DNA from 4 places in the Shewanella sp. 553 genome. Region 2 is predicted to be linked to each of the others. Evidence: predicted binding sites of a transcription regulator. Region 2 holds the regulator's gene; each other region holds the start of a gene.
What was found. The regulator sigma-54, encoded in region 2, starts transcription at its own class of promoters, with help from an activator protein. The targets are predictions, from matches to a motif close to GTTGGCACGNNNNTNGNNT.
Positions count from the first base shown of each region.

Region 1 (7,411 bases), 1.4 Mb from region 2:
CCTTGGCAATCCACTTGCTTCGAGTCAAGTTTGTAGTTTTGGATCAGTGGGTCTTGCCAGGTATCGCCGTGGTTTAAGTCATATGGCGCCACCGTTAATGCTTTAGTGGGCATATTATGGTGATATTTATTAGAGTAAATATTGGCAAAGCCGTGGGTAGAAAACAGCTCTTCACGATAAAGCTCACCATTGTCTTTTTTAAAGGTGATGTGACGCTTGTGTGGGATCTGCCCCTGCTTGACATAAAACGGCATAATGTTCTTCCTCAGTGCTTTACCTGCACACAGATCTTGTTGTTATTGTGGTGAACGCGTTTTTTGTGATCGAGTTATCAATTTAGTTGCTCGCATTAACAAAAAAAAGAATAATAAATAGCTTAACTCAATCCAATATTTAGATGGTTGTATTTGCTTTACGCTTTGGAAGGCTGATGAAAATTGATATTGAAGCATTTAAGGTACTCGAAGTACTGGTCGAAGAGGGCAGCTTTGCCAAGGCGGCAGAACGTTTACATAAGGCGCAATCGGCAGTGAGCTATCAGGTAAAAAAACTAGAGCAACACTTAGGTGTAAAGCTTTTTTGTCGCGATAAGTATCGAGCCGAATTAACCGCAGAAGGCAAGGTTATGTTGGCCGAGGGCCAAAGGTTGCTGCAGTATTTGGGCAATATTGAGCATTTAGCCAGCCGATTTAGTCAAGGCTGGGAGCCGACATTGGAATTGGTGGTCGATGGCTCATTACCCATGGAGCCGATAATGCGCGCGCTTAAGCAAGTGGCTGAGCAGAATATTCCCACTAAGATCCAGCTTAATGTTGAATTTTTGGGTGGGGTGCAACACAGGTTTGAGCGTGACGCTGCCGATCTTATGCTGGTGAAGGACTATCGCTCAGGCCCTAACTATTGCCCTCAACCTTTGCCGGTCATTAACAGTTTGCTGGTGGTCTCCCGCGAGCATCCACTTGCCGCGATGCAACAAGTGGCCTTATTTGAGTTATTGCAGTATGTCGAGCTCACCATTCAAGATTCATCCCCCAGTGTGCACCACAGTGACCAATTACAGTTTGGTGGCGATAAGGTGTTTTATTTATCAGGTTTTATTATGAAGAAAAATGCGCTGCAGATGGGTTTAGGTTTTGGGTGGATGCCTGAATTTTTGATTCAAACCGAGTTGGCCTCGGGAGCATTAGTGGAAGTGGACTTTGTCGGCGCCAGCCGTTACAGCTTTACTCCGCAACTTGTCTCCACCATGGAGCGGCCTTTAGGTCGGGCTGGTAGTCTATTTACCGATTTGATTTTACAGGAGTTTGCATTGTATCAAGACTCGCTCTAATAGCTTATATCAGCAGCGACTGCTTTAATCAATTTGCCAGTGAAACTTGAGCGTCCATTAATATGACTATCACCTCTTGAGCGGCGCTAGCCTCTCGAATTATGATCTATCAGCCAGACTAATTATTAGCCGTTAAGCCATGGTACAGCTGCGTTGAATTAGCCTAGTCCCCCATTCGTTGGTATAGGTGACGTGCTTATCTCTTTTTTCGTTAGTTCAGTGCTACGCGCCACATTGTTGGTCACGTGTTCTGACATTTCGCTTTAGGAGGTCGGTATGAGTGATATTATGTCAGTACAAATCGCTGCATTATATGCAGAGTATGCTAAGCATTTTACCCAAGGAGAACACCTTGTGTGTAGCAGTAAACTGCATGACTTTACTGAGCAGTTGCAAGAGTGTGGTCTGTTACTGGAGCGATTAGACTGGAGTGATTGGTATCAAAATAGCCATCTTATCGATAGACCCGAATATATTGGTGATGCTAGTTTGCAAGAGTGTCAGTTATTGTTGACCGCTATGACGCGTCTTGAGCGCTTTAGCACAGGCTTGCTCGACAATATGCATCACCAAGGGGTGTTATTAGCTATTTTAGAGCGACTTACTCAGGTGGCAGATGGTCAACAACGCTAGTTAAATTAATTTAAACTCATTAGTTTATAGACTTCTGCTCAATTGCTTGTCGGGGCAATGACGTTTAGCAATCTGACTGTACTGATAATGAATAACGCGCAGCAACTAATTACTGCGCGTTATCACTGTGTTAACCCTTTCTATTGGCCCAGCGTTTATCTAACCAAAGTGCCGATTGTTTCATCTGGCGTTGACTCAGTTTGAGCCAACGCCTTGCCCATGGGTATTCAATACTCAATACTGCTAATCCTATAGGCAGTAGTAGCCATGCAGGGCCTGGCAGTATTATTAGCACAGCACCAAGCAATACTAAGATACCTCCTATCATGGTGATAGCTATTTTATGTAATTGGTTATCCATTAATTATTACTCCGCAAATAGTGATCAACATGTTGGTTTAAGTGGCTTTAGCTTTGATGGTTTGACCTATCGGCGTTAGGCTGAGTATGGCCAGTTTTAAATGCTGGATCCCAAATGGAATGCCAATAATACTGACAAATAAAGCCAGTGCGTGGGCCAGGTGGCCTATTGCTAACCAGAAACCAAATAATATAAACCAGATGACATTGCCTATCATACCCAGTGAACCGGTACCCAGATCCTCAACGCCTGTCAGCGATTTACGGTTGTGGCTCTCTTGACCAAAGGGCCAAAAAGCCATTTCGCCAATCACAAAGCAGGCGCGTCCAAAGGGAATGCCAATAATGCTGATAAAACAGAGTAGGCCTGCTAACCACCAGGCTAACCCCATCACCAATCCCCCTAAGATGAACCATGCAATATTGAGTAGTAAACGAATGACGGTCATTGAGCGCTCCTATTATTATTTTCACTTATGCTATCGATTTAATGCCGAGCTAAAGTGTTCAAAACATCGGTTTTTGAATATCTGTTGTTAATTAAAATGTACCTTGATGAATAGCAACTTCTGATGGTGACGATCGCCAGTACGGGCTAAGCGCCTCACTCACTCACTCTCTGTCAGTAAGTGTTAATCATCTATAAACGCAATCAAGCGATAATCGTGCCAATACTTAAGCTGCTGTTTATTATTAACTTTTAGTTTTTATTACAATCATAGATGGTTTTTTTTACTACTGTTTAGCCCATCAGGCTAACTAATAGTGGGGGGACAAATCATGTTATCTAGAGTGCCGGGCGATTGAGTCCCTAAGGTACTTGAGATTGAAGTTAGTCAAGGTGTATCAGTCAGTGTAAAATGGATTTCTTTGTCTTTGAACTGCTTATGATACAACTGACTCAGACTCCTGTGCATACCCTTGATGTTGATGGGCATGATGTTTATGTCAAACGTGATGATTTGCTCCACCCGGCATTTTCTGGTAATAAGGCACGAAAATTTGCCTATTTTCTCCAGCAGGATTTCCCCGACATCTCCACTTTAGTTGGATATGGCTCCCCTCAGGCGAACTCACTTTATTCGATGTCAGCGCTGGCTAAGCTTAAGGGGTGGCAATTAGAGTTTTATGTGGATCATATAGCCAGCTATCTGCTTACGCATCCACTGGGTAATTACCGTGCAGCGCTGCAAAATGGCGCCAATATTATCGATTTAAGTCAGTGTCATGATAGGGCTGATCTCGATTGCGCCAGTTATATCGAGCAATGCGTATTACCGGGTCGTGATGATCTGTTGTTTATTCCAGAAGGTGGGCGCTGTCAGTATGCCGAGTCTGGAGTGCGGCAATTAGCACGTGAAATAATAGCGTGGAAACAGGCCCAGCAGTTAAGTGAACTCGTGGTTTTCTTACCGTCAGGGACGGGGACCACAGCCTTATTTTTACATAAGAGCTTTAGCGAACTCGATAATAGCATTCAAGTTAAAACGTGCTCAGTTGTTGGCGGTGATGATTACCTTAAGCTGCAATGGCGAATGCTTGTCGATGATGAGTCAATGTTTCCTCAAATTTTAAGTCCGAATAAGCGTTACCATTTTGGTAAGCTCTATCCCGAGTTTTTTCAAGTATGGCAAAAGCTTAAGCAAGCAGGGATGGAATTTGAGTTACTCTACGATCCACTGGGTTGGCTAGTATTACTGCACTATCTTGAAAATAATCCAAAGCAAAAGGTGCTCTATCTACATCAAGGTGGGTTGCTAGGGAATGAGTCTATGTTGCCGAGATATAGGCGAAAATATGGGGGTTAGCATCACTTGGCTAGGTCAGTATCTGTGAAAGTGATACAACCTAGGCCAAATGAAGTGTGCTGAGTCGTTGACGAATGATGTCAATCCTACTTGTTGCGTTAGCAACCTTCGATACGATGAGAGGAGGTGTATCGAATAGCGTGAGGTTTATTTATTGCTTGAAAGTAACCATTTCATAAACTGTAACGCTTCGGTACGTTTAGAAAAGGTTTGTCTATTTTTACCAGCTCTATCAGTAAATGCGATAGAGGTTTTATTTGATGATATAGAGGCCACTGGAAAATTAACCGTGATCTCTTGACCGTTCATATTGTACGACATTGGCCATACTCCTTTAATGATGACTGCTTGTTTAGCAGTTGAAATTTAATAATAAAAATATCCTTAGCTTTAGCGAAAGATGAATTCTAAGTTACTGAGACTATCCATTTCTTTATTACTAATCAAGTCCTTGCTGCGGGCTATCTATTTTATTCTTGTTAGACAGATCACAATATTGACTTAATTAACGCATACAGTTAACCATCATTTGATGACAAGAGTATGACGTAAGAGATGCTGCTGATTTTGTTGGATGCGAAGACGGATGGGTCGAGCTACACAAGCAAATGGGGCAGGAAGTTCAATTGAGCGAGTATATCGACAAGTTAACTTTTGTCAACATATTACAATCATTATTAGCGTTTTATTTATTCATTAGGCTTATCTTCTTCGAGAATATGCCTGTTATACACCGCTATTGGTATCTGGTCTTGTGCTTTTACTAGAGTGGGCTTGATTTACCTATTGTTTTATAATGATTTATTTTATTAGTGAATGATTTCTATGTGACTGTCTGCGTTTAATGTTGCAAGTGTTACTGGAGTAACAGGGTAGTAACATTGTGGCGGCGAAAACAGTCAGCTTAATTTGTTTTAGAAGGTTAAGTGGTGAAGATGCGATCAAAAATATAGATAACATGTGAGCTTCAATGGCTTAAGGTGATTCTAAATCCGGCTATACGGGTTATAATCAACACCAAATTAAGATACACACATTTAAAAGCAGTAACGGGAAGATGTATGGCTAAGGTGTTAGATTCAGTTGATCAAAGAACAAAATTGGTGGGTGAAAATCGATTAGAGCTCTTATTGTTCCGTATTAATGCCACCCAGTTGTTCGCCATTAATGTCTTCAAAGTTAAAGAGGTGGTGAAACTACCGGCCTTGAGCCATCTACCCGGTAGCCACGACAGTATTAAAGGTGTGGCCAATATCCGCGGGGTGTCCATTCCAGTGATCGATTTACGTCGAGCGATTGGCTTTCAGCCGATGGCAGAGAACCTTGAGGCAAACTTAATCATTACTGAATATAACCGCAGCGTGCAAGGTTTTATGGTGGGTAAGGTTGAGCATATCATTAATATGACTTGGGGCGACATTATGCCGCCACCTAAAACCGCGGGCAGCAACAGTTATTTAACCGCTATTACTAAAATTGAGGTCGATGGTGGAACACAATTAGTGTCGATTATCGATGTAGAAAAGGTGCTGGCTGAGATCATCCATTACGATATCACCCTATCGGATGGCGTGTTAGATGAGTCATTGGTTGAGAATATGGTCGGGCGTAAGATTTTAATTGCCGATGACTCCTCAACGGCTAGGCGGCAAATTAAAGAGACCTTAATGCCCTTGGGTATCGAGGTGATAGAGGTATCCGACGGTTTGCAAGCGCTGAAGTTGTTGCAAACCTGGTGTGATGAAGGTATTAACGTTTACGATGAGATTTTGATGTTGATAACCGATGCAGAAATGCCTGAAATGGACGGTTACCGGCTCACCCATGAGATACGTAATGACAAACGCATGCAGGAATTATTCATCACCCTCAATACGTCACTCAGTGGTAGTTTTAATCATGCTATGGTCGAAAAGGTGGGCTGTAATCAATTTATTTCAAAGTTCCAGCCGGATTTATTGGTCGGTGTGGTGCAAGACCGTCTCAGGCAGTTAGTCGAGGCTTAAACTTGAGTTTCTTGGCTGGCGATGTCAGCCAAGATTTGCCGTTTGACGGCTTTAGTACTAACGATATTAAGGCGGCAGACTCTTACCGCGTAGGCAAAACGATCTCGCCCTACGAGCGTTATAATATCATGTAAAAAGTGGCGGTCTAACCCCAGCATCTGGCTGTAGTGCTCTACAGCATTAGCAATACTGCGATACTGAACCCCATCAAATTCAAACGCCAGTTGATAATCTTGATTGTCAATCAGCACTCCATTGATGCTCAGTGGCCAAGGCGCAACACTTACACGGGTTTTAGCCACTTGATACATAAACCAAGCACTCTTTTTAAACCCCTCAAACACCTTACACGAAAACTCTGACTCGGCGAGTTCTTGCTCTGTCCAGTTTTCACCAATGGCTAAATGTTTAGCATAAATGCGCATTAATTCATCTTTAACTGCCATATGGCAATCCCAAATAGAGGTTAATGGCGAGCGTTTGGCAATGCTGAGGCACTCTTTACAGCAGGGGACGGCTAATGAGGGATGGGGAGTGTAAGACTGTGCTTCATAATGCAGCACGCAATCGCAAGGTTCACTGCAAAACCAACAGGTGTGACGTTGCTCAAATGGAATATCGATTAACGGGATATCAGCAGACAAGGGAAGTTTCCTCGGCTGCTGACATCACTACAATAAGACTTGCCAAGGAATTATTCTTGCTCGATATCGACTAAGTTTTTAGCTAGGCCGATAGGATCTAACTCTAAGCACTCTTGCTCAGCTATCCAGTCAACGCCCACTAATACACCATCATCATGCAGGTCTTTAACCCAGTATTCTAAAAACTCTTCTAGGCTAATGGCTGCGGGTTGATAATCTTGCCATTCGTCGGTGCAATGCACTTTTGCCTGCGCTTCACTTGACCACAGCGGCATTACATCCGTTTCTTCATATTCTGAAGAGTCACATACCACCCAGCCTTCGCCAGTTTCGTCTTGAAGACCCCAAACGGCTTGGTGTTCTTTTACGTTGTCGATAAAACTTGCTAATACGGGATTGCTATCAGTCATGTTGCTCTCTTAGAAGTCGATTAAAAACGGCCCTATTATACGCCAAGTGAGTGCTCGACCAAGTGATTGTTTTATGAAAAAGTGCACTATTTAAACGCTCACTCTTAAAAGCGGCAATTCCAACAATAATTAATCATAAAATACTTAGTATTAATAGTTTCTATCGCTATGATGTCAGTACGCTATCATCTTTTTTAGGCTGTCAGTTATTGGGTAGCGT
Region 1 is NZ_CM181701.1:1,840,708-1,848,118, forward strand. It holds gene AC5YBZ_RS08330 (homogentisate 1,2-dioxygenase) at 1-254, opposite strand, end outside; gene AC5YBZ_RS08335 (LysR family transcriptional regulator) at 431-1,330, shown strand; gene AC5YBZ_RS08340 (DUF6508 domain-containing protein) at 1,607-1,963, shown strand; gene AC5YBZ_RS08345 (PGPGW domain-containing protein) at 2,094-2,324, opposite strand; gene AC5YBZ_RS08350 (YccF domain-containing protein) at 2,362-2,772, opposite strand; gene AC5YBZ_RS08355 (pyridoxal-phosphate dependent enzyme) at 3,211-4,131, shown strand; gene AC5YBZ_RS08360 (hypothetical protein) at 4,279-4,452, opposite strand; gene AC5YBZ_RS08365 (chemotaxis protein CheV) at 5,193-6,137, shown strand; gene AC5YBZ_RS08370 (hypothetical protein) at 6,134-6,781, opposite strand; gene AC5YBZ_RS08375 (DUF2750 domain-containing protein) at 6,832-7,191, opposite strand.
Region 1: AC5YBZ_RS08350 (YccF domain-containing protein) is a predicted target of sigma-54. The motif match lies at 2,978-2,996, and genes of this name have one in related genera.

Region 2 (7,411 bases):
AGTATAATAAAGGCTAACAGCATAAAGGGCACCGAGAAGAGTAGCCTGATGGCCAGCATCTCATTGATATCGGCATTAGGCAGGTATTGATAGTAAAGCGGTAATAGTCCCCAAAGTAAAAAAGAGACGAGCGCCAAGGCGTTGCCTTCAAAGGTGGTGCGAGTTGAGCTGTGCATAATATTCCGGCGTGTTGAGCTTATCTGTGGTGAAAAATGGCTAATATTGACGCGGCGGATTCTCGCATTGGTGCTATACATTAACTGTGATATGAGTCACTATTTTGATGGTGTCATGATAGCAAGTCACGGGTTAAGACTAAGGTGCTAAAACGTGAAAGAGTGAGCCCATCTTGTGTTTAATGAGGTGATGAACACCAAGTCTTGGCCCCTTATGATTCGTTGTCTGGCTATTGTGCAGATGCTTCGCGGCAGGGAGCTGCGGCTTTGATTTGTAACAAGCTGTTAACCTGGCTGTTCTTTTGCCCGAGAGTCGGTAGATTAGTTAAGTTGATAATTAGGCAATGAAAGGAGCGAGTTTTACATGAACACAGCCCAAATCGGTTTGCGATGGTCACTTGCCATGATATTGCTGCTTGCTCTGTCTACAGCGCAGGGCGCATCGATCAGTAGCCGACTATCATTGTACTCGCACCATATAGACGCTGGGTTTCGCATTACCCATCCCATCCTAACGGTCAACTTGTTGCCAGATCCAGGTAAAGAGTTAGTCGCTATCGGTGTCGATGATAGGCATCAACGCTGGCTGGGGGTGTATGCGTTCGATACTGAAGTAAAACAATATCGTCAGCGGGTAAAGCAACCTCTACCTAATGCGCTGTTTGCGTTCGATATCTCACCTGATAACCTAGAAAATCCCGATGCCATACAAGCACTGTACTTTCTCTCTAGCGACCGTTTATGGAGATTACAGTGGCGTGACAGCCAAGTTGAATTTGTGCCATTAATGACGGTCGAGCCGCTGATCTTGAGCTCGCGAGTCGATTTTATCTCCCGTGGGCGCTTTGTACGCGATCTTAATCGTGATGGGCTGGATGACTTTATTATTAGCAGCTTTGAGCAGAGCGCACTATTGATACAGCAAGCCGATAAGCGCTACATCACTCAAATATTACCTATCCAGCCGCAGATGCTGTTGTATTTTGATGGTGCCAAGTATACCGAGGCTAGCCTCTATTTCGCCGATCTTAATCTTGACGGTCGCGATGATATTGTCAAGGTAGCTGAGGGCGAGTTTGAAGTGTATTACCAGCAAGATGATGGCCTGTTTACACCCTTACCCAATTACTTACCTGTGAGTTTGGCCATCAGCGGGCAAGATTGGTGGAGTAAACGTGATGCTTATGGTGAGGCGCTGGATCAAAGTAATTTAGTCTATCGAAAGGTCGAACATTTGGGCGACATTAACCATGATGGTCTGGCAGATATGGTGGTGCGCTATACCAAGAGTTCAGGAGTGCTGGATCGGGTTAACGATTATGAAATTTACCTAGGCAGTAAAATAAAAGACAAGCTGCAGTTTGCCAAGGTGCCTAGCAGTGTGATCCGCGCCGAGGGTACCTTAACGGGTTTTGAGCTGGTGGATATCGATAATGATAAGGTTGATGAAGTGCTGGTGTCGGGCTTCGATATTGGTGTGTCGCAGATCATCGGTGCGCTCGTGTCGGGGAGCATTGATCAAGATGTACACTTATTTAAAAGTGATGCCACTAGCCGCTTTGCCAGTAAACCTAATATTACCAAAGAGGTGGAGCTAAGCTTTAGTTTAACTTCGGGGCAAACGGGGCAACCTGTGGTGACTTTTGCCGATATTGACGGCGATGGCTATCAAGATCTCTTGCTCTCTGGTGGCGAGCAGGCACTCACGGTGTATTTAGGCGAGCCGAGTGACAGCCTGTTTAATCGCAACGATGAAACTCTTAAACTACAGCTGCCCCGCGATGGTGAGATGCTCAGCGTGAGCGATCTTAATCATGACGGGAAAGATGAGCTAATCATTAAATATGGCCGCGAAGACAGTCAGGCACTGCAACAGCAATTGATGGTGATTATGGCGCAATAGCCAGGGTTGAACACTCAGCAAAGAAGCTAATGGCACCGCTTAAGCCATTACACCACGAGCGGTGCCTAACAAGCTAGTGCAGTAAGTAGAGGGTGGCCAAGCCTAAAAAAGCAAATAAGCCTATTACATCGGTGACAGTGGTCAGCACCATGCCACCCGCCAGCGCAGGGTCGACATTGAGCTTTTTAAGCAGTAGCGGGATAGTGGCGCCAGCAAATCCAGCCACCGTCATGTTGATTAACATGGCGCCGCCAATTAAAGCGCCTAGGGCGACATCGTCTTTCCATAGCCAAACGGCAGCAAACACCAAAATAGACCAGAGCAGGCCATTAAGAAAGCCGATCGCTAACTCCTTGCCAACTAACCAACGTGAGTTACTTTGACCTATCTGTCCTAGTGCGATACCGCGGATCACTAAAGCTAAGGTTTGGTTACCAGCCACTCCGCCCATGCTGGGCACTATGGTCATTAATACCGCAATGGTAGCAAATTGTTCTATGGTGCCTTCAAACATATTGCTCACCGACGCCGCTAACAGTGCGGCAAATAGATTAATCGTCAGCCAGAGTGAGCGCCGAAAGGTACTCTTAAGGACCGGGCCGAAGGTGTCGGTCTCATCATCCATTCCGGCCATCCCCATCATCGAATGCTCAGCATCTTCACGGATCACATCGACAACGTCATCTATGGTGATCCGCCCAAGCAGTTTATTGGTTTTTTCATCGACCACAGGTGCCGATACCCAGTCGTGGCGTTCAAATAGCTGCGCGACTTCACTGTCGTGCATACCCACAGGGATCCCTTCGAGCTCTTGGTTCATGATGTCGCGCACCGATGCATTCGGATCGCAGGTGAGCAGATCGGCGATCGCTACGCCACCAAGCAGGCTGTCGTGCTTGTCAACCACATATAGGGTATCGGTGGCTTCTGGTAATTCACCACGAATACGCAGGTAACGCAGGATCACGTCGACATTCACATCTGGCCTTAGGGTCACCGTATCTGTGTTCATTAAGCTGCCGGCGGTGTCTTCTGGGTATGACAGAGCCTGTTCGACTCGCGCCCTATCTTGGCTGCGCATCGATTGCAGTACTTGATTGAATACGCTGTCTGGCAGGCTACGCAGTATGTAGGCCAGGTCGTCGGTATCCATATTTTCGGCCGCTTTTGCTACGCGCTCAGGGCTCATCTGGCTAATAAATTGATCTTTGAGCTCTTCACTGAGTTCATCGAGTATCTCACCCGTATGGGCTTGATCGATAAGTTGCCATAATACTTGCCGCGCACGCGGTGGAGAGGACTCTAAAATAAAGGCGATATCCGAGGCCGCCATGTCGTGCAGCATACTACGCACATGGACAAACATACCGCTGCTCAGGGCTTGCGTCAGCTGCTGTAAACGTTGATCTGTAGTTTCATTATCTAACACTTCGATCGGCATGACTTCCCCTTGGAAAAATGGCGCGGCGACATAGGTTATTGGCTAAGTAACCTGAACTCGGGATAATTATAGAATGAGATGAGCCGTTTAGGCTCGAGGTGGGGCGATTATACGGCTTCTTCGAATTTTGCGTCAATCAGTGCGCTAATGGCATCGAGTGCCGCTTGGGCATCTTGGCCTTCACTGGTGATGGTAATAGTTTTACCAAAGCCGGTTTCTAGCATTAATAGCCCAAGCACACTGGCGGCTGAAGCTTGCTTGTCACCTTGAATTAAGGTGACTTGGGCATCAAACTGAGCGGCCAATACCGCCAGTTTGGTGGCGGCTCGCGCATGCAACCCCAGCTTGTTGCAGATGGTTAATTGGCGTTCAAGCTTGTTCATGCTGAAGTTCTCTGTGGCGCGCCTGTACCTTATGTTTCCCTTTATTGAACAGCTTGGCCAGTTGATCGGTCACATACACCGAGCGATGTTGGCCGCCGGTACAACCAATGGCGATCGTTAAGTAGCTACGGTTATTGCGCTCAAGGTGTGGCAGCCACGTTTCGAATAGATTTTCTATCTGCCAAATAAACTTATTTACTAGCGGCTGCTGACTTAAAAACTGCTGCACTGGTTGGTCGAGACCCGTCAGCGGGCGTAACTCCGTTTCCCAGTGGGGATTGGGCAGAAAACGCACGTCAAACATAAAGTCTGCTTCACTTGGCATACCGTATTTAAAGCCAAATGACTCAAAGTTAATCACTAACTCCTTGTCTACTGTGCCTAGTAAGATCTCGCGTACCTTATCGCTTAAATCATAGATGTTAAGGGTAGAGGTGTCGATGTAGTGATCGACCATCTTAGAGATAGGCTCGAGCATTTTGCCTTCAAGTTGAATGGCTTCTTTGAGAGAGGCTTTTGAGCGTGACAGTGGATGTAACCTGCGGGTTTCACTGTAGCGTTTAAGTAACACATCGTCAGATGAGTTTAAGAAGAAACTCAGTATTTCGGTATCTTTAGGGAGATTAGCTAGCTGCTTCTCCAGCTGAATGTCCTCGCTGGGCATGTTGCGCACATCGACGCTTATGGCTACGAGTTCATTTCGACCTTTGAGCTGACTGAGCAGTGAGTCCATCATCTGTAGTGGCAGATTATCGACACAGTAATAACCCAGATCTTCCAGTACCCTAAGGACTACCGATTTTCCTGAGCCTGATCGCCCAGATACCATTACCAATTTCATTGGGTGATCACCTGATACAATTCTGCCTCGTCGTGGGTTTTTCTTAGCTGTTTGATGATGGCTTTATCACTTAATTTCTCTGCCATCGCGGCGAGGGTGCTAAGGTGCTGTTCGCATTGCTCTGAAGGAACCAATAATGCAAAGAGGATATCGACGGGCTGATTATCAATTGCATCGAATGCGATTGGCTCAGCACATTTAATCAATACGGCGACTGGCTTCTCAATATTCGTCAGCCGTCCGTGAGGGATCGCGATACCATTGCCTATACCTGTGCTGCCCATTTTCTCTCTCGCCAAAAGGCTTTCAAAAATCTCTTGAGAGGAAAGGGTGGGGTACTGGACAGCGGCCAAGTCGCTGATAAGTTCCAGTACCTTTTTCTTACTGCCCGGAGTGGCGCAGGTTGTGCACTCCGGCCGCAGGATGGTACTAAGTTCCATCGTTAATGCTTTATTAGCTTCTCTTTGTGTTTAATGACCTGACGATCTAATTTATCGATCAGGGAATCTATCGCGGCATACATGTCCGCGTGCTCTGATGTTGCAAATACTTCCCCACCACGGAGATGTAACTTTGCTTCAACTTTTTGCATCAATTTTTCGACATTTAATATCACATGGACATTATTGATCTGATCGAAATGCCGTTCAAGCTTTGTAAACTTTTCTTCAACATAGTTGCGCAGAGATTGGGTGATCTCGATGTGGTGCCCAGTCAGATTTATTTGCATAAAGTGATTCCTCCGGTTTCCAGTTGTTGATTATAAGCTTTTACGTTGATTTGACGGCGGTATCAACATCGCCTCACGATATTTTGCAATCGTGCGTCGAGCGACTTGGATACCTTGCTCTGCCAGCAGTTGTGCCATCTTACTGTCACTTAAGGGTTTCTTTTGATTTTCTGCGGCGACTAGCTTCTTAATAAAAGCGCGGATCGCAGTAGAAGAGCATTCACCACCATCGTCGGTCCCGACATGGCTGGAGAAAAAGTATTTCAGCTCAAAAATCCCTCTTGGCGTGTGCATATACTTTTGGGTAGTGACCCGCGAGATGGTCGATTCATGCATCTCGACCGCTTCGGCAATATCATTAAGCACCATAGGTTTCATCGCTTCTTCACCAAACTCGAAAAAACCTTGCTGGAAATCGACAATGCAGTTGGTGACCTTAAGCAAGGTATCGTTGCGGCTCTCTAAACTTTTTAGAAACCATTTAGCTTCTTGCAAGTGACCACGAATAAACTGGCCATCGGCTTGGTTTTTGGTGCTGCGTGCCATCGAGGCATAATGTTGGTTTACATTAATCTTAGGCATACTATCGGGATTAAGCTCGACCACCCAGCGACCTTTTTTCTTGCTAACTGTGACATCGGGGATCACGTATTCGTCGCGACTGGCAGTAATGGCCAGCCCCGGGCGCGGATTGAGGGTTTGAATTAGCGCTATGGCCTCACGCAGGTCATCCTCTTTCAGCTTGGTCTTACGCATCAATAGGCGAAAGTCTCGTCCGGCGATAAGATCTAAGTAATCACGGATCAAGAGTCTGGCGTTGTCGATATGCGGGGTGTCGGGGTTGTATTGGGCCAGTTGGATCATCAGGCATTCGCTGAGGTCTCTGGCACCAATCCCGATAGGATCGAAATGTTGTACCCGTTTTAATACCGCTTCAATTTCGTCGAGTTCGATTTCAGGATCGCCCATGGCTTCGAGAATATCGTCGCACGTTTGCGTCAAGTAGCCGCGCTCGTCTATGGCGTCAATGATGGCGGTGGCGATAGCAAGATCGTTGTCAGAAAAGGGCGTGAGGTTTTTTTGCCATTCGAGGTGTTCATACAAGCCTTCGCTGGTTTCCCCTTGAAAGGGCATGTCATCGTCGCGCATGGCACCAGAGCTGGAGTTGGGTGAGGCGGTATAGACCTCATCCCATGTGGTGTCGACGGGAAGCTCATCGGGCATAGAGTCTTGATTGAGTGCATCGGAGGTTTCTAAGCTTGAATTGTCTTCACTCGAGTCGACTTGCAGTTGCTCATTGTAATCGGTGTCGAAGTTGTCATTACGCTCTTGTTCTGAGTCGATATTGGCGCCTTCTTGCTCCTCGTCTAACTCGAGTAGAGGGTTAGACTCTAATGCTTGCTGGATCTCTTGCTGCAATTCCAATGACGAGAGTTGCAACAGACGAATGGCCTGTTGCAACTGGGGCGTCATGGTTAAATGCTGACCCATTTTGAGCTGAAGTGACGCTTTCATCGTACTGCTATTCCCTTGTTTCTAATTCTAAAGTGAGAAAGCTGCCTCTGGTATTAAACCGCTAAGGCGAATGATCTACTTAACAAGGTAAGAGCGGTTTAGCCTTTTACCTTGAGCGCTAATAACGTTAACTATAGCTTGAATTGTTCTCCTAAGTACACCGCTCGAACTTGTTGGTTATCTAAGATCTCATCGGGTGTTCCTTCGGCAATCAAATTACCGTGACTGACAATGTAGGCTTTTTCACACACATCCAATGTTTCACGTACGTTGTGGTCGGTGATCAGTACGCCAAGGCCACGATTTTTCAGTTGCTCAATAATCTTTTTGATGTCGATAACCGAAATGGGATCGACCCCGGCGAAGGGTTCATCAAGCAAAATAAACTTAGGATTGGCGGCTAATGCTCGGGCGATTTCGAC
Region 2 is NZ_CM181701.1:489,512-496,922, forward strand. It holds gene rarD (EamA family transporter RarD) at 1-176, opposite strand, end outside; gene AC5YBZ_RS02280 (FG-GAP repeat domain-containing protein) at 541-2,079, shown strand; gene mgtE (magnesium transporter) at 2,153-3,520, opposite strand; gene AC5YBZ_RS02290 (HPr family phosphocarrier protein) at 3,628-3,903, opposite strand; gene rapZ (RNase adapter RapZ) at 3,890-4,744, opposite strand; gene ptsN (PTS IIA-like nitrogen regulatory protein PtsN) at 4,741-5,184, opposite strand; gene hpf (ribosome hibernation promoting factor) at 5,187-5,474, opposite strand; gene AC5YBZ_RS02310 (RNA polymerase factor sigma-54) at 5,505-6,989, opposite strand; gene lptB (LPS export ABC transporter ATP-binding protein) at 7,121-7,411, opposite strand, start outside.

Region 3 (7,411 bases), 1.9 Mb from region 2:
CGCTGTTGTAAGAGATAGCTCACAAGATCACGAGCAGATGTGGGTTTATACACCAATAAATGTTAACAACATAGCAGCTGTTAACTCGAGAAGGCCAACATGCAATGACGAGAGCAGGCCTATATTTAACCAAAGAAAAAGGCGCACTAAAAAGTGCGCCTAGTATACTTTTGTTAGCCTTCCTGCTATCACACTGCTCCCTGCTTCATCCCTAATGCTGCGGCATCCTGCCAGCTCCAAACAGATCCTTTAACATCCTAGCTGTTTTTCCTGAGTTCAATTATTCCGTTTAACTGAACCGCTCATTCCATTAAGCATTGGTGCATCCAGCAAGACAATCCTTGTACTAAAGACTTAAGTCGTTATTCCTTATTGTCACATCCCATGTCACTAGAGTGCATCCTGACTCCATCCATCACCATGTCCCAAGCACTTCATCCTGAAGTCATTTAAGGTGTGACTTAAGCTCAATTCCTTAACTGCGGTTATTATAAGGCCAAGCTTTGTTCTAGCGTACGATGATAAAAACAATCATACTCAACATGCTAGGGATAACCTGCAAAAAAATATAATTTAAGCCATTGTTTTATAAAAGCTTACTATGTAAAAACCCCATAAAACACTCAATGAAAAAGTTAATCACTCACATCATTGTAAGAGATCTCTTACATCTAGATGAGAGATAAGGAGTTAACCGCCACAAAGCAATTCGCTCGATAAAAGCCATTAGCCCAAGCTATTCTTGTTATTTGGGTTTAATTTTATATAACGATTTTACCCACTGCGTAAACATCAGCCAATCTGCCAAAAAACTGTATATTGGGTGAGTAAACGTCGCGGGGCGATTATGCTCAAAAGCATAGTGTCCTAGCCAAGCTGGACCATAGCCCACAATAGGAAGCAGTAATAACACCCAAACGTTACCCAGTGAGATTGCTAAGGCGATTAATAGTAATACCAAAGTACTACCAACATAATGCAGCGCACGACACATAGGATGCTGATGTTGTGATAAATAAAACGGGTAAAAATCGCTAAAACGGTGTAAAGGCTTATTCACTTTCGGCGCTGCGATAAAATAACAGTTCGCCCTCTACACCGTCGATATCCAAGCTTTCTATTGCGGCAAACCCCAGTTTGGAAAACAGATGAGCATGTTTATCTTCGGTTACAAACACACCAATGCCATCAAGCTTTGGTTGTTCATCACACCAACTAATCACCGCCTCGACTAACCACACTCCTAAGCCTTTATTTTGTTCTGTTGGTGTCAACGCAATAAATTGCAAGATACCACAATGAGTACTGGGTAAGTGTTCTAGAATGGAGTCTTCTTTGTTCATTAACGCTTGAGTTGAGCGCCAGCCAGTACTGATTAACATTTTTAGTCGCCAATGCCAATATCGTGCTTCACCCAGAGGCACTTGCTGAGTCACAATACACACTAACCCAACAAGTCTTTGATCATCAAACAGGCCAATTAACGCTTGCTCTTCTTGCCACAATGTATGTAATTCTTCGCGAATTGCCCCGCGCAACTTTTGTTCATATTGCGCTTTGTCGCCTTGATATAAAGCGGCCATAAAAAAAGCATCATCATGGTAAGCGTTATATAAGATGGAAGCGGCGATGCGAAGATCTTCAGCGGTTAAATATACAGCCTTATAGCCATTGAGGGTCTGTATGGGGGCTTTGCTATTCATTTCTGAATGTCCAAATTAGCGGTCAACCTTTCCAATGTAACAAAAGTGTTAATTAGTGCAAAGCATAATCTTTGTCCGCCTAATCTGACTAATATCTGCATCCACTTCGAAATGTAATAAAAATTTTCAGTAGATAATTTACTGGCATACTGATTACGCGCTGCAGGCTACAGTGCATAGGGTACTGACAAACAGGTTCATAATATTTCAGTAACTTAATCATTTTGTTCCATACTCAATGAACTGATTCGATATTAATTAAGGAGCCCAAAATGGATATCACTACACCCAATCTCAATAGTTTATTTGCACAGCTAGGACTACCTAATAGCGATCAGGCGATAGCAGACTTTATTGCGCAACACAAAATGGCAGACAATATCCATATTGCTAACGCCGACTTTTGGAACCCATCTCAACGCCATTTTATTAAAGAATCACTCGAAGAAGATGCGCAGTGGACAGAGGTGATCGATCAGCTAGATGCGCAGTTAAGAGCATAAACTTGCAGGTAAAGAGTAGATAGACTTGGCTCGATATCGTATAACGAGCCAAGTGTCTAATAGTCGTTATGGCCTTTATCATTTCGCCATGTGACGTATAGCGGGATCAAGATGATTAACCCTTTAACTGAGTAGCCATGCTTAGAGGTTAGCATAGGCCGCATCGCCCCAACCAGTAACCTTGTTATCGGCTAAGACTATCGGCGTACATTCATCTTTAGTAGTCGTACCATCTCCTCTGATGCGCTGGGTACGATAATAGAGTATGGCGACCTCTTGGCCTTGTTTAACATAGGCTTCAGTAAAATCAGCCGTGCCCATTAGTGAAATCACTTGCTCTCTATTCATGCCGATGGCCAACTTCGACAAATTTTCCCGATTTTGTGCTTGCGTGGCTTGCCAGCTATGGCCCTTATCCCAGCCGCCCTCTTCGTCGCCAATATTGATCACACAACCTGACATTCCAATGGTTGATGCTGTCAAAATAATCAAACTCAGTAATTTTGTTTTCACTTTAACTCCCTGTTTATCTATTATAATCGACATTAATTACAGCAAAGTGCATGCCAAACAACTATCTATATGAATAATAATGTTTTTTATTTGGTCGGTTCTTTTAATGGATACCATAATTGCTAAAAAGTAAGGAATTTCACTCATTATGACTCCGATCGAACAGGTCGTTGCAGTGGCAAAAGCGATTGTCGACTCCGGCAAGACACCTAGTCTGGCACTGATAAAATCAAAGCTGGGAAACGCATTGCCTATGCCAGTGCTCATTCAAGGCATACAACGTTTTAAGGCGTTATCTAAGGAAGAAGTGGCGGCGCTTGATGCAAGCTATCACCTGCCCGCCGTGGTAGAGCAGTCCGCCAGTGCCGAGACCGCCTTAGCGCAATTGCAGCAACAAGTGCATGCCTTAACACAACAGCAACAGGAGTTAATCAATAGGATCTCCGCCCTAGAAGCCAAACTCACACAGCGAGATAACCATTAATGCACGTCGTGGAATTAAGATTTGAATGCTTCGATAACACCACCATCACCGCAGCAGAACAGGCTATCAATGGGCTTCTCGAAGCTTACCGTGCTAACGGCCAAGTCCTTGGGCGCGAATTTGCCGTGGCATTTAATGACGGGGAATTTCGCGTACGTCTGCTGATGCCAGAAAAAAGCAGCCTAGCAAAACGCTATAATAGCCCATGGGTCGAGCACGCCTTAGCTCAGCTGACCGAAGCAAAACTGTTGCACCCTCGCGAAAAGTATATCGGCCAAGATATCAATTCAGAAGTGACCAGTACAGAGACGCCCAGTTGGCAGCTAATTTACACCAGTTACGTGCATATGTGCTCCCCACTTCGCAACGGTGATACCTTACAACCTATCCCGCTATACCAGATCCCAGCCACCTTTAATGGCGATCATAAACGTATCATTAAATGGCAAACTGAATGGCAAGCCTGTGATGAACTGCAGATGGCTGCGGCCACCAAAGCCGAATTTGCCGCACTTGAAGAGTTAACCTCGAGCGACAGCGACCTGTTTAGACGAGGTTGGGATCTGCGCGGCCGCGTTGAATACATAACACACATCCCCACCTACTATTACTTATATCGCGTTGGGGGCGAAAGTTTAGCGTCTGAGCAACACCGGCCATGCCCGCGCTGTGGCAATCAAGACTGGTTACTCGATGAGCCCTTATTAGATATGTTCCACTTTCGGTGTGATGACTGCCGTATTGTCTCTAACATCTCATGGGATCACCTTTAACTATTTAAAAAATAGCTTTAGTGAACTCACCTCAACAGGCTCATCAATGGGGCATACATTGATGAGCCAGATTGACTTAGCAGTACTGTTAACGTTAGCCTGCAACATAAACCTTTAGCTTTTACCTCTGAGATTGGCCCACATGGTTTTAATCCGCTGCCATATCCCCGGATGGTCAAGCTCGGGCAGAGACTCTTCAATATGCTTAACCGGCGGGCATACTCTGGGAGATAACGCATCGATAAACTCATTTAAACTCTCGGCTAACCGTTGATGAGGCACCTGCCCAGGGATCTCCAGCCAGACACTGCCGTCATTATTATCGACCACCAACATCTGATCGCCTTCGTTAAGCACACCAATAAACCAGGTGGGACTCTGTTTCAATTTTTGCTTCATCATTAAATGCCCAATCAAGTTTTGCTGTAAATATTCAAAATCTTGATGGTTCCACACCTGTAGCAGTTCGCCTTGCCCCCAGGCAGAATCAAACATTAACGGCGCCGCATAGTAAGCCCCATAAAAGGCATTTATGCTGTGATGCAGGCTCAACTCTAAGGCATGTTCAATATTATTAAAGCCGCCGGGGGATTGCCGCTCAACAGCCAGCCAACGCACAGCAACCTCTGGACGATTCACCACATGGGCTTTATCTTCGCTTAAAATGCACTCAGAATCTTCACCTTCAGGGTAATATCTAGGCGGTTCAGCTAGCTTTTCAATATAACTTTGGTGGTAAACGTCAAAAAAATTATCTAAAGCAGGTAAAGAAGACACTTAGCAGCAGTCCAAAATTTGAGTATAATGTAAGGCTATTTTGACATGGAAATCCACTCGATGACACCAGTTCATGACCCATACAGTGATGCTCCCGCCCTTGCAGAATTAACCTTAGGTAAATCGACGGGCTACCAAGCACAGTACGATGCCAATTTATTACAGGGCGTGCCGCGTAAACTTAATCGTGATGCCATTGATTTAGGCCATCAATTGCCATTTCATGGGGCCGATATTTGGACAGGTTATGAACTTTCATGGCTCAATGCCAAAGGTAAACCCATGGTTGCCATTGCCGAGTTCTGCTTAGATGTGAATAGCGCCAACTTAATCGAATCTAAGTCGTTCAAGCTGTACCTCAATAGTTTTAACCAAACTAAATTCAACAGCATTGAACAGGTGCAGCAGACATTAACTGACGATCTTTGCGCATGTGCTCAAGGAGAAATCTCGGTTAAAATTATCGAGCCAAAGCACTTTGGTAGCCAAAGAATCGTTGAGCTTCCCGGTACCTGCATCGATGATTTAGATATCGAAGTCGATGATTATGATTTTAGCAGCGACTACCTTATCGACAGCACCGATGACAAAAGTATTGTCGCAGAAACCTTGACCTCAAACTTGCTCAAGTCCAACTGTTTAATCACCTCACAACCGGACTGGGGCACAGTGATGATTCGCTATCAAGGCCCTAAGATTGATCGTGAAAAACTGCTGCGTTATTTGATTTCGTTTCGTCAACACAACGAGTTTCATGAACAGTGCGTCGAGCGTATTTTTGTGGATCTCAAAAAGTTATGCCACTGCGCTAAATTAACCGTTTATGCTCGCTATACTCGCCGAGGTGGGCTCGACATTAACCCTTATCGCAGCGACTTTGAAAATCCACCCGAGAGCCATCGCCTCGCGCGCCAATAGTCACTAAGGCGTTTGCCAGCAAAAGCAAACGGCTAATAACCGCGCCTTGATTATGCAATGATTTAATTACAAAAAGATTTGTTATATAAAAGTCAATCGCACAAAAAGCCCGTATGCCTAACGGGCTTTTTAATGTTTCACACAAGTACACTTGGCACCCAGACAGGCACAATCATTAGCGACAGAATTCACTCACATAGCCAATACCACCGCACTGAAACACAGACTCCCCCAAGATAAACAACCTAGCAATAGCGTAATAATTGCAGCACATTCAACTGCATTGCCCGTAGCGTCAGTTTATCTTCGTCCTCAGGTTTAGCTTCTTGAGTCTCGGCGCGCTCAAGGCTCAATGCAAAGCGGTACTGAGCATCAAGGTGGCCTAACACCAACTGCCAACTGTCGCTCGACCGTTTCCCCTGCTCATCATGAAACGACAAGGTAATATTGCGCTCAATCTGAGCTTGCATCCCCTCACGTAAAGCACGGCTTGCACACGCTTGATTATCGACTTGAGGGTGACAGTCTGACGCTGAGATCTGCTGGTAAGCAACTATCTGTATATTTTCAGTTTGAGTAACCCTTGGTAGCGAAGTTGATTCAGCATTCATAACATCATCATGCTGTCGCGAGTCAAAGGCAAAACTAAAGGATTTAAGTGATAATGCTAGCCCCAAGCCCTTAGCCTTGATATATGACTCTTTAAGCGCCCACAGATCGAAAAAGCGGGCTCGTTGCTGCGCCAGCGGTAAATCCAGTAGGCTATCGGTTTCATCACGAGTGAAATAATGATTTAAAATAGGGTAGATATTGGTGCTCTCACGTTGGCGCTCAATATCAACCCCAAGCGAGAGCCAGTGGTTAGCATGAGCGATGGCCACCAGCAGATAATCGCCACTGTGGCTGATATTGAACAATAACGGACAACGGGCGAAACAAGCCGCGGACAACACAGGCTTACCTTTATCAAGGTAAGTAAACTCCCATTGCGAAGGAGCAATTTCAACTCCCATGTCACGGGCGTACAGCGACAATATAGCGCGTAAATAACTGCGTACCAGTAAGCCTTTCACGCGCGCATCAGGCTGTATAAAGCGGTCGGCTTTGGCTTGCTCGTCATCAGGTAGCCAAAAGCGCAATTGCTGCAACTGTGTTTGCCTTACCCCTTGAGGCGCCAAATCACAAAAATAGAGGGTCACTGCCGATAAAGGCTGAGATAAAGCAAATGCGGACACGATAGCAAACACCATGAGAGAACATATGCCCTAGTATAACCTCCTCCGGTGGCATTAATCGCGATGAGTTTGCAGCAAAAAGCACTAATTAAGGATTAAGCACACCGAAAGGTTAATACGTTTAACTTCCCCTTGCCTTCATCTCCCTCGTGTTCTCGATGCTCTACATTAAGCGGCGGTATAAACGCTGTATAAACTCAGTGGCGGGTTAACATGAGTGATGGGATAAAAATAAGTAATGAGATAAAACAAATGGCGCTCTTAAGCAAGATTAAGCGAAAGCGACGCTCCCCTATACGTGACGGGACCAGCGCCGTGTATTCAACGTGCTGGGCCCTTTATTTTTCTAGCCTATTTTTTATCTAGCCAATCGAGCAGCGATTAATTACAAGCTTTGATGCGGGCCAAAGACCTCGTAATGCAACTGACTAGGCGCTATGCCAAGTGCTAACAATTGTCGCTTTACCTCAGCCATAAAGGGCACAGGCCCACAAAAATAGTACTG
Region 3 is NZ_CM181701.1:2,602,076-2,609,486, forward strand. It holds gene AC5YBZ_RS11575 (Mpo1-like protein) at 746-1,060, opposite strand; gene AC5YBZ_RS11580 (GNAT family N-acetyltransferase) at 1,053-1,703, opposite strand; gene AC5YBZ_RS11585 (DUF2789 domain-containing protein) at 1,976-2,206, shown strand; gene AC5YBZ_RS11590 (DUF3192 domain-containing protein) at 2,348-2,752, opposite strand; gene AC5YBZ_RS11595 (hypothetical protein) at 2,868-3,203, shown strand; gene AC5YBZ_RS11600 (Zn-ribbon-containing protein) at 3,203-3,976, shown strand; gene syd (SecY-interacting protein) at 4,091-4,753, opposite strand; gene queF (NADPH-dependent 7-cyano-7-deazaguanine reductase QueF) at 4,814-5,671, shown strand; gene AC5YBZ_RS11615 (4'-phosphopantetheinyl transferase family protein) at 5,917-6,906, opposite strand; gene hmpA (NO-inducible flavohemoprotein) at 7,292-7,411, opposite strand, start outside.
Region 3: AC5YBZ_RS11590 (DUF3192 domain-containing protein) is a predicted target of sigma-54. The motif match lies at 2,759-2,777, and genes of this name have one in related genera.

Region 4 (7,411 bases), 740 kb from region 2:
CGTGGGAGCATATTGCAGACGCTGAGTAATCGCTTACTCAAGTGACTCAATGCAAACCGCTTAAACGCCAATAATACTACTGGGTAATATGGCTTTTAAAACTTGTTAAGCCCCTCAATTGAGGGGCTTAACAAGTTTTAAAAAGCCGTTTAAGCTTGTTACGCCTGATTCATCGCCATCATGTGTTACTGCGCGGATTGCAGCAGTAAGGGCAAGTCATATTCGAGGCTGTCAGCCAAAGCAAGCCAGTCGTGGCGCTCCTGCGCCGCCAGCATCTCACGAAATAACTCAACCACAGTTACGGCATTTTGTAACTCAGGCAAGATGGGTTTAAGCAGGTCGATGCACTGAGCAAAGTCATGTGAGCCATCGGCTTCATGGCCTAAGCGAAACTTATGCGCAGCCGTAATCAGTAATTGGATAAGGGCGTCAGTTGCAGTACTTTTCATCACTTACACTCCTGATATTGGGCGCCATCAATGGCGGCACCATCTAAACTTGCATTATAAAAAGTCACCTCAGGTTTAGTGAGAATATAATGTTCAAGGGCAAGCAAATAGCCGCGAAAATTCAGATCGGTTGCTACTTTTTCGCCATGTCCGTTCATCACCCAATGTTGCTTGGCATTGGCGATAGAAGGGCCTAATTTACCGTCTTGCCAAAAGGCGTGGGTCTTATTATGCGGATAACTAAAATCACAACCAAATAAGGTTATCGATTGGCTGTTTAAATGTACGGCTAAATCGATGGCCGGATGGATGACGCTACCATTGGCAAATAGGCGCAGTTTAGGGCATTGCTGGTGGAACTCATCATAGATTTTACTGTGCGAGTAGGCTGCAAAACGTTGTCCTGGCCACCACTGTAACACTGCTTGCTGTGACTTGGGGAAGTAGACCAGTTTCACGTTATCAGGCACGTTATCGGGTAAAAATTCACGCGTGACATTTTGATCTATGCTCACGACGATATCGGGAACAATCTGTTCATTGAGTAAGGCTTTTAATGCGGTGTCGACGCTAATCATCAATGGCCGAGTCGCTTCTGGTAATGCTCGTTGCGCCCTAAGGTAAGCGTAATGCTGCTCAAGCGTGGGGCCAGTGGCGATGACCAAGGTTTGATTAGGTTCATATTGCAAGCTTAAAGTGGCGGCATCGGCATCTTGTTGCATGGTCGCAAGATTATCCCGCATGCGCTGCTGAAGCTCAGCGTCATCATTGCCATGGCTTCTGTTGGCAAAATCAAGGTTATTGTTAAATACCAATAAGTCACGCAATCTGGCATTGTCATCGCTGCTCAATAAGAGTTCGGGCGTGACGGTAATGTAGTGGGGCGGTAGTCGGTGTTGTTGAAGCTGGTGCACCAGCGTTAGGCGCGGATCGCTCAACCATTCGCGCTGATCGGTATAAGTCAGTAATAAGGCAAACAGGCTGACATTGAGCAGGCCAATACGAATGCTTTTTATATTGGGGTGCTGCACTAGGACGGCGGGGACATCTCCCATGCCGACACCATAAACCGTTAGGTCATTGCAGTTTGCTGGCAGTTGTTTAATCAACAGCTGCGCTTCGGCGATACGGTTATGCCGACTGCTCAATTGAATACCATTGACACTGATGGTTTGTTCATTGCCATTAACGAGACAAGCATCGAAGTGTTCAATGTTTGCCGCATGTAAGGCTGAAGCGAGCAGAGGCCAACGCTTATTAATGATCTCTAGGTTAGCAGTAAACAGCTCAGTCATTGACGCTATCCTTTATAGGGTTGAGGTAAATAGGAATAATGGAGATAAGTTGATGTTTATTGCGCAGCGTTGACGACAAAGCTGACTTTGGCTACCAGCATTATTTATCATGCGACTATTACGCGACTATTACGCTACTTTCACGCCGTAATACGCAGTTATTTTCATGGGGCTAAAGTACCTTAAAAACGCCTCAAAATCCATGATAAAGCGGATAGCAAGCTAGTCAAAAATCATATCAGCGCTTGGCACCCTAACCACAAGTGTGAGGATTTAAACTTAGACACTGGGCTTAAAAATGATCATGGCCGCAAGAATTGGTATGGCACTAATTAAATAAGATTATATCGATTAAATCGAAGGCTAAGCCGTGAGTGTTAACCTATTCACCTAGCTACGCAGGGGCACTAAACCATTGTTAACCTAGAGGGATGTATTAGGATGTTGGCGGTTAGTGATGGTTATTTTACCTATGCATAAGATAACCATTTTAGTGGCTATCTTATGGTCTCCCCACAGGGACTCGAACCCCGATCGATCGCTTAGGAGGCGACTGCTCTATCCTGTTGAGCTATAGGGAGACGCTGTTGATTATACTGTTTTTCATCTCGATGAAAAGGCTTTAGATTTAGTTGCTTAATTAGTGGCCGCTTGTCCGCTAAATTTTAATCGCAATGTCATTTACTTGTATATTTAGCGTCCCATTTTTTGGCTCGAGCAAGGCTGTTGCACTTTGCTGCGTGACTTGATCTATGGTGACCGTTGCGCGAGTTTCCCCGGCGATTGGGCGCATGTTGTCGAGCCTATCGGGTAAGTTTTGTTGCAATACAATTTGAAAACGGTCGCCCACTTTTATACCGTTGTTACGCCCCAGGTTGATGATCACTCGTCTGTCTTGCTTAGACACAATTTGTCCGAGTAGTGGCCTGCAGTTAAGCACTTTATCGATATCGGCACTGGCTTGTGCTAATACGGCATCAATATGTTGGCCATAGCTGGAATGCCAAAAGCGGGCGCTGTTTGCCGGCACTGTGGCTTGTCGATCAAACTCCCATGGGGCTGATGAATGATATAGCTCGCTCCAAACTTGCTCACCGCTGATACCATGATACAGCGATAGCTTTAGATGAAATTGCCGTTGTGGATAGTTATTCCAAAGACCTAGTAATCCGCCTTCAACGGGATCGGTGGAGATATCGACGATTGCTGGCAGTAGGATATATTGACTGTCGGTGATGTCGCTCAACCAACTGGGCAAACGGTAGCCTCGAACATCAACTAACGATTGCTCAATATCGAGGCGTTCGTTGGCGTGAACGTTGGCAAGGCTGGCATTGCTGCGCTGCTGAATGATGTTTCCCAAGCGTTGTGATAGTGCCTGTTCAAATTGACCGATATTGCCGTATCTGAGCTGCGCACGATCGGCAATCGATGCCTGTGGCACTAAAATGGCGGCTTTTAATGGTTCCACTTGGCACTGTTGCTCTGCGCCATCGATAACATCGGCTCTTAATGTCACTGTGATTTGTTGGTTTTCGATGCGCTCACTGAGCAGTTCGACTCGCGCAATGTTGGCTTGGTTCGACATAGAAAACCGGCTTTGTACCAGTTGACCATTTTGCGTCTGTTGCTGGCTGGTAAATTGGCCACCCGATTGCAAGGTGATAACACTTAAGGCTTGTTGTATGGCTTCTTCGCGCGCCTGATTGACATTGTTGTTGAGCACGTTGGCCTCGCCATGTGCTTCAATCCACTGTGCTGACACATTAAGATGGGTTAAACCGAGCAGTAGCAAGGATATGGTTAGCCGATTCATGTAAAAGTCTCTTTCAATAATAACAACGTAAACGCTACAACCTGCGTTATTAACTGCCAAAATGATGACAGTATTTGCGGTTGTTGGGCGATATTAGCCAGATGGCATCATAGCAAGCAATATACATGCCCGTATGTACTCTGTGGCACGATTGCTTGCTTAATGGGGTTAAAGGTTGGCGTGTTGAGGCCGATATAGGGTGGGAAACCATAGTGACTATTGCTATGACCTTGGCGTTGATTATTGTCTTATCGCGCTCACAGCGATTGCTGATGCCTGAGATACTTAGTATGCCATAATAGCCATATAAGTAATTAGGTTAGCACTTAGCTATTGGCTCATAATTTGCATTTTAAATTTATGCCAGTCGAACGCGCCGCGAATTTGTCGTGTGACATAGCGATAATCAAAGTTATCGTCTGCGTCAGTATCGACCGGGTTGTGATGTTAATGCATCAGCGCCGTCAAAGGTTAAGTCAACAGTTAAATCGTTAGCGGTTAACTTAGATGGGCGGCGATCAAGCCCTTGCGTTCATATTGAAACGGCATGTTATATGTGCATTTTTTCCGGCTAAGCCTTGCTTAGCGTTATACAGGACAGAGCAATGCGTACAGCGATATTTTTGTCATCTTTATTACTATTGGGGGGATGTGCGAGCAATGAGCCTGCTGCGCCGTCATTGGCAAGCGGCAATACTTTGCCTGCTCAATCGGCAGTGCTACACCTAAGCCAACAATTGGCTAATGAACTGATCAGGCAAAACGATCAACTCACACCTAAGCATCCGTTATTGGTGACAACGCCAGTGTTGTTAGGCAATTTAAGTGGCACTAATCCCTTGGGGTTACAATTACAGCAAGGTTTAATTGCTGCTATGCATGATCATCAATTTAATTTGGTCGATCTCAATGTGGCACAAAGTGTGCGCGTGACCGACAGTGGTGATTTTATATTGAGTCGTGATTGGCGTAAACTTGCGGACGATTTGCCAGTGGAGCATGTTTTGGTGTCGACCATGAATCTGTCGCTTGATGAGCTGGTGGTCAATAGTCGTATTGTGAATGTAACCAATAATCGTGTGGTATCAGTTGCTTCGGCGAGTGTCACCTTGGCTGAATTGCCTGGTTATCTTAGGGCGTCTGAGCGGGTGGAGTCTAAGCAAGGCTTGTTGATCCGTCACAGCATGCAGGGGCAGGGTAACATGCAAATGGTAGGAGAGCTGCAATGAGAATCTGGTTAATGGCAATACTGCTGACGCTAAGTGGCTGCGCTTCCCAAGATAGATATATTCAGTGGGAAACAGAAGCGCCTGAGCAGTTTCCTAAGTTAACCGCTATCGGCTACGCCCCCTTAGCGACACAACCGGCCAAAGAGCAGTCGCAACGGGTATTAATGGCGATGCAAGCATCCAAAATCGCGGCTTATCGTGAGTTAGCTGAGCAGGTATACGGCCAGCAGTTATCTGCGTCGAGCCAAGTCAGGGATTGGATGTTGTCTGATGATAATATTCAAGCTTCGGTGACCGGGGTGATACGCGGCGCCAGAGTGGTTAAGAGTTACCCGGCGGGTGAGCATTATGTGACTGAGCTGGAACTTGATTTTTCTCAAGTGTGGGCCTTGTACCAACAGCAAAATCGTCCACAAAAAGTGAAGCAAGTGACTTACTTCTAAGAGAGTTTCCTTTTAACGGAGCTCCATTTTAATTGAGCGACTTAATGTATTGCGCAATATTAAAGCCTCTATTTTAGAGGCTTTTTTGTGTCTCTTGGTTGTGTTTTTTAGATTGGGTCATTGCGTAGCGAAAGCGAGGTGCATGAGCTAGGCGCGATGCTGAATCAAGATAACACTACGCTGTGATTAAGTGCCTAAGCTTTAAGGTTATTGCCTAAGGTCGAAATCGTTGAGGTTTTGCCTTTACCATCGTAGGTAAGACTGGATGCGTTTCGACTGGCTTGCAAGGCTTGAGAGAAGCGATTGATACTGGCCATGCTGTGTTCGATTAATGTAGCATTTTGCGCGTTAAGCGTCTTACATTGGGCTAACACTTGTTTGGTTATATCGACTAATTTTTGCAGCTTAAGATCGCTACTGAGTTTACCGCTGTCGGGGTGCTCTGATAATCGTACATCGACCGCTTTGATCTCATCTAACAACTTAGCTTTATCTGCGGCCAGCGTTAGCAACTCATCGGCACTTTGTGCTATGAGTGCCGCTTTCTCTGCTTCGATAAGGCGTTTTAAGTCGTTTAATAACGTATGTTGATTGGCGATGATGTCGATTATTGAGTTCATATCAGCTTAGCCAAGATCCTTTAGTTCATTTTCAAACTGCGCAATATTACTGGCCAGTTTGTCGGCATCAATCTTATAGCGACCTTCAGCAATAGCCGCTTTTATCTGTTCGACTTTTTTAGTATCGATTTCAGGTAAGTTGTTTAATTTTGCCTGAGCACTTTGCAGTTGCTGCGCCTGAGGAGTTATCGATACCGAGTCACTTTTTACGGTTTTAGCCGTAGTGGTTTCGGGCGATACCAGGCCAGTTTTAGCCGATGACTTATCGGTTGATGGCGACGTGACTCGATTGTTCGTGCTTGTATTTACATGCTTTATGTCTATAGCCATAATAGGTTCCAACGTTACTTAGTGAGATCAACATAACTGTATATCGGCGCTCATTTTTAAAGCTTTAGTAGAATTTTGTGGTGAGCAACAAAAAATGCTCATCAAAGTGAGTCATGTCGTACTACATTCTAACCTCAACCGCACCGACCCCGATAACGTTTGCATCTACCATTTTTTGTGAGTGACTATTCCTAACTTGAATTCTATCGCCTAAGTTACCATCACGTAAGGCCTCACCGATAGTTTTTATCTCAAAATTGGCAGTACGGGCATAAATAGACACCATGTCGCCTTTGCAGACAAAGCAAAGGTTACTGCTAAACAGGGTTTGGTTGGCGGCAATTCTGCGTTTGACCCGGGTGCCAGTGACCTGCGCCGGATCATCAAATTGTTGGCCACGTAAATTACTCTGCTCTACATAAGCGAGTGTCACCTGCTCAGCGTTAATCAGATCACCCGGGCCTAAGGTTTGTGTCGCCACAACCACAGGGTAAAGAATATCGACTCTGACCGATATGTAGATTTGCCAAGGATAGGCTAGCTCTGGAGTTTCACAACTGATTTTAACGGTATTGTTACGGCCAATAGCGCGATCGCTGGCGACCTCAACGCTTAATGCTGAACTACAAGCGGGTGGCGTCACTCGGGTGTCTAAACTTTGCGGCGATATATTGACCTTAGCATCACTTGGGGCTTCAATTTTATTTTCAATTGCCGCTATAGCTAATCGTGATATCGTCGATAAAGAGGGTACGCTAAGCTCATCAGCCGCAAAACTTGGGCATGAGCAGAGTAAAGCGATGAAAAAGTATACTGTATTTACTTTCATATTGAATAGACTAGCTTAGATAGCTAGAGAGCACCTATACTTCGTTGTGGCCCGTACTTTATAGACATTTTTCATAGAAATTAGTGTCATAAATTTGACGAGTTTAGGGCCTGGTTATCATACACATTTTTTAAAGCAATTAGCATGCCTATACTTATAGTTACTATGGTTGGGGAAGCATTCACAAGGCAAAGGCATTATGTCGAGTATTCTTGATTCAGTAAATAAACGTACCCAACTCGTGGGACAAAACCGTCTAGAATTGCTGCTGTTTAAATTAAACAGTAAGCAACGATTTGGTATTAACGTATTTAAAGTCAAAGAGGTACTGCAGTGCCCGCCATTGACGGCATTACCTAAGCTAAATCCTGTGGTTCGGGGAGTGGCGCATATTCGCGGC
Region 4 is NZ_CM181701.1:1,232,493-1,239,903, forward strand. It holds gene pseI (pseudaminic acid synthase) at 1-29, shown strand, start outside; gene AC5YBZ_RS05490 (hypothetical protein) at 186-449, opposite strand; gene AC5YBZ_RS05495 (motility associated factor glycosyltransferase family protein) at 449-1,744, opposite strand; tRNA gene AC5YBZ_RS05500 (tRNA-Arg) at 2,250-2,325, opposite strand; gene AC5YBZ_RS05505 (flagellar assembly protein T N-terminal domain-containing protein) at 2,403-3,560, opposite strand; gene AC5YBZ_RS05510 (FlgO family outer membrane protein) at 4,166-4,789, shown strand; gene AC5YBZ_RS05515 (LPP20 family lipoprotein) at 4,786-5,232, shown strand; gene AC5YBZ_RS05520 (flagella synthesis protein FlgN) at 5,427-5,852, opposite strand; gene flgM (flagellar biosynthesis anti-sigma factor FlgM) at 5,859-6,182, opposite strand; gene flgA (flagellar basal body P-ring formation chaperone FlgA) at 6,304-7,011, opposite strand; gene AC5YBZ_RS05535 (chemotaxis protein CheV) at 7,211-7,411, shown strand, end outside.
Region 4: AC5YBZ_RS05505 (flagellar assembly protein T N-terminal domain-containing protein) is a predicted target of sigma-54. The motif match lies at 3,675-3,693, and genes of this name have one in related genera.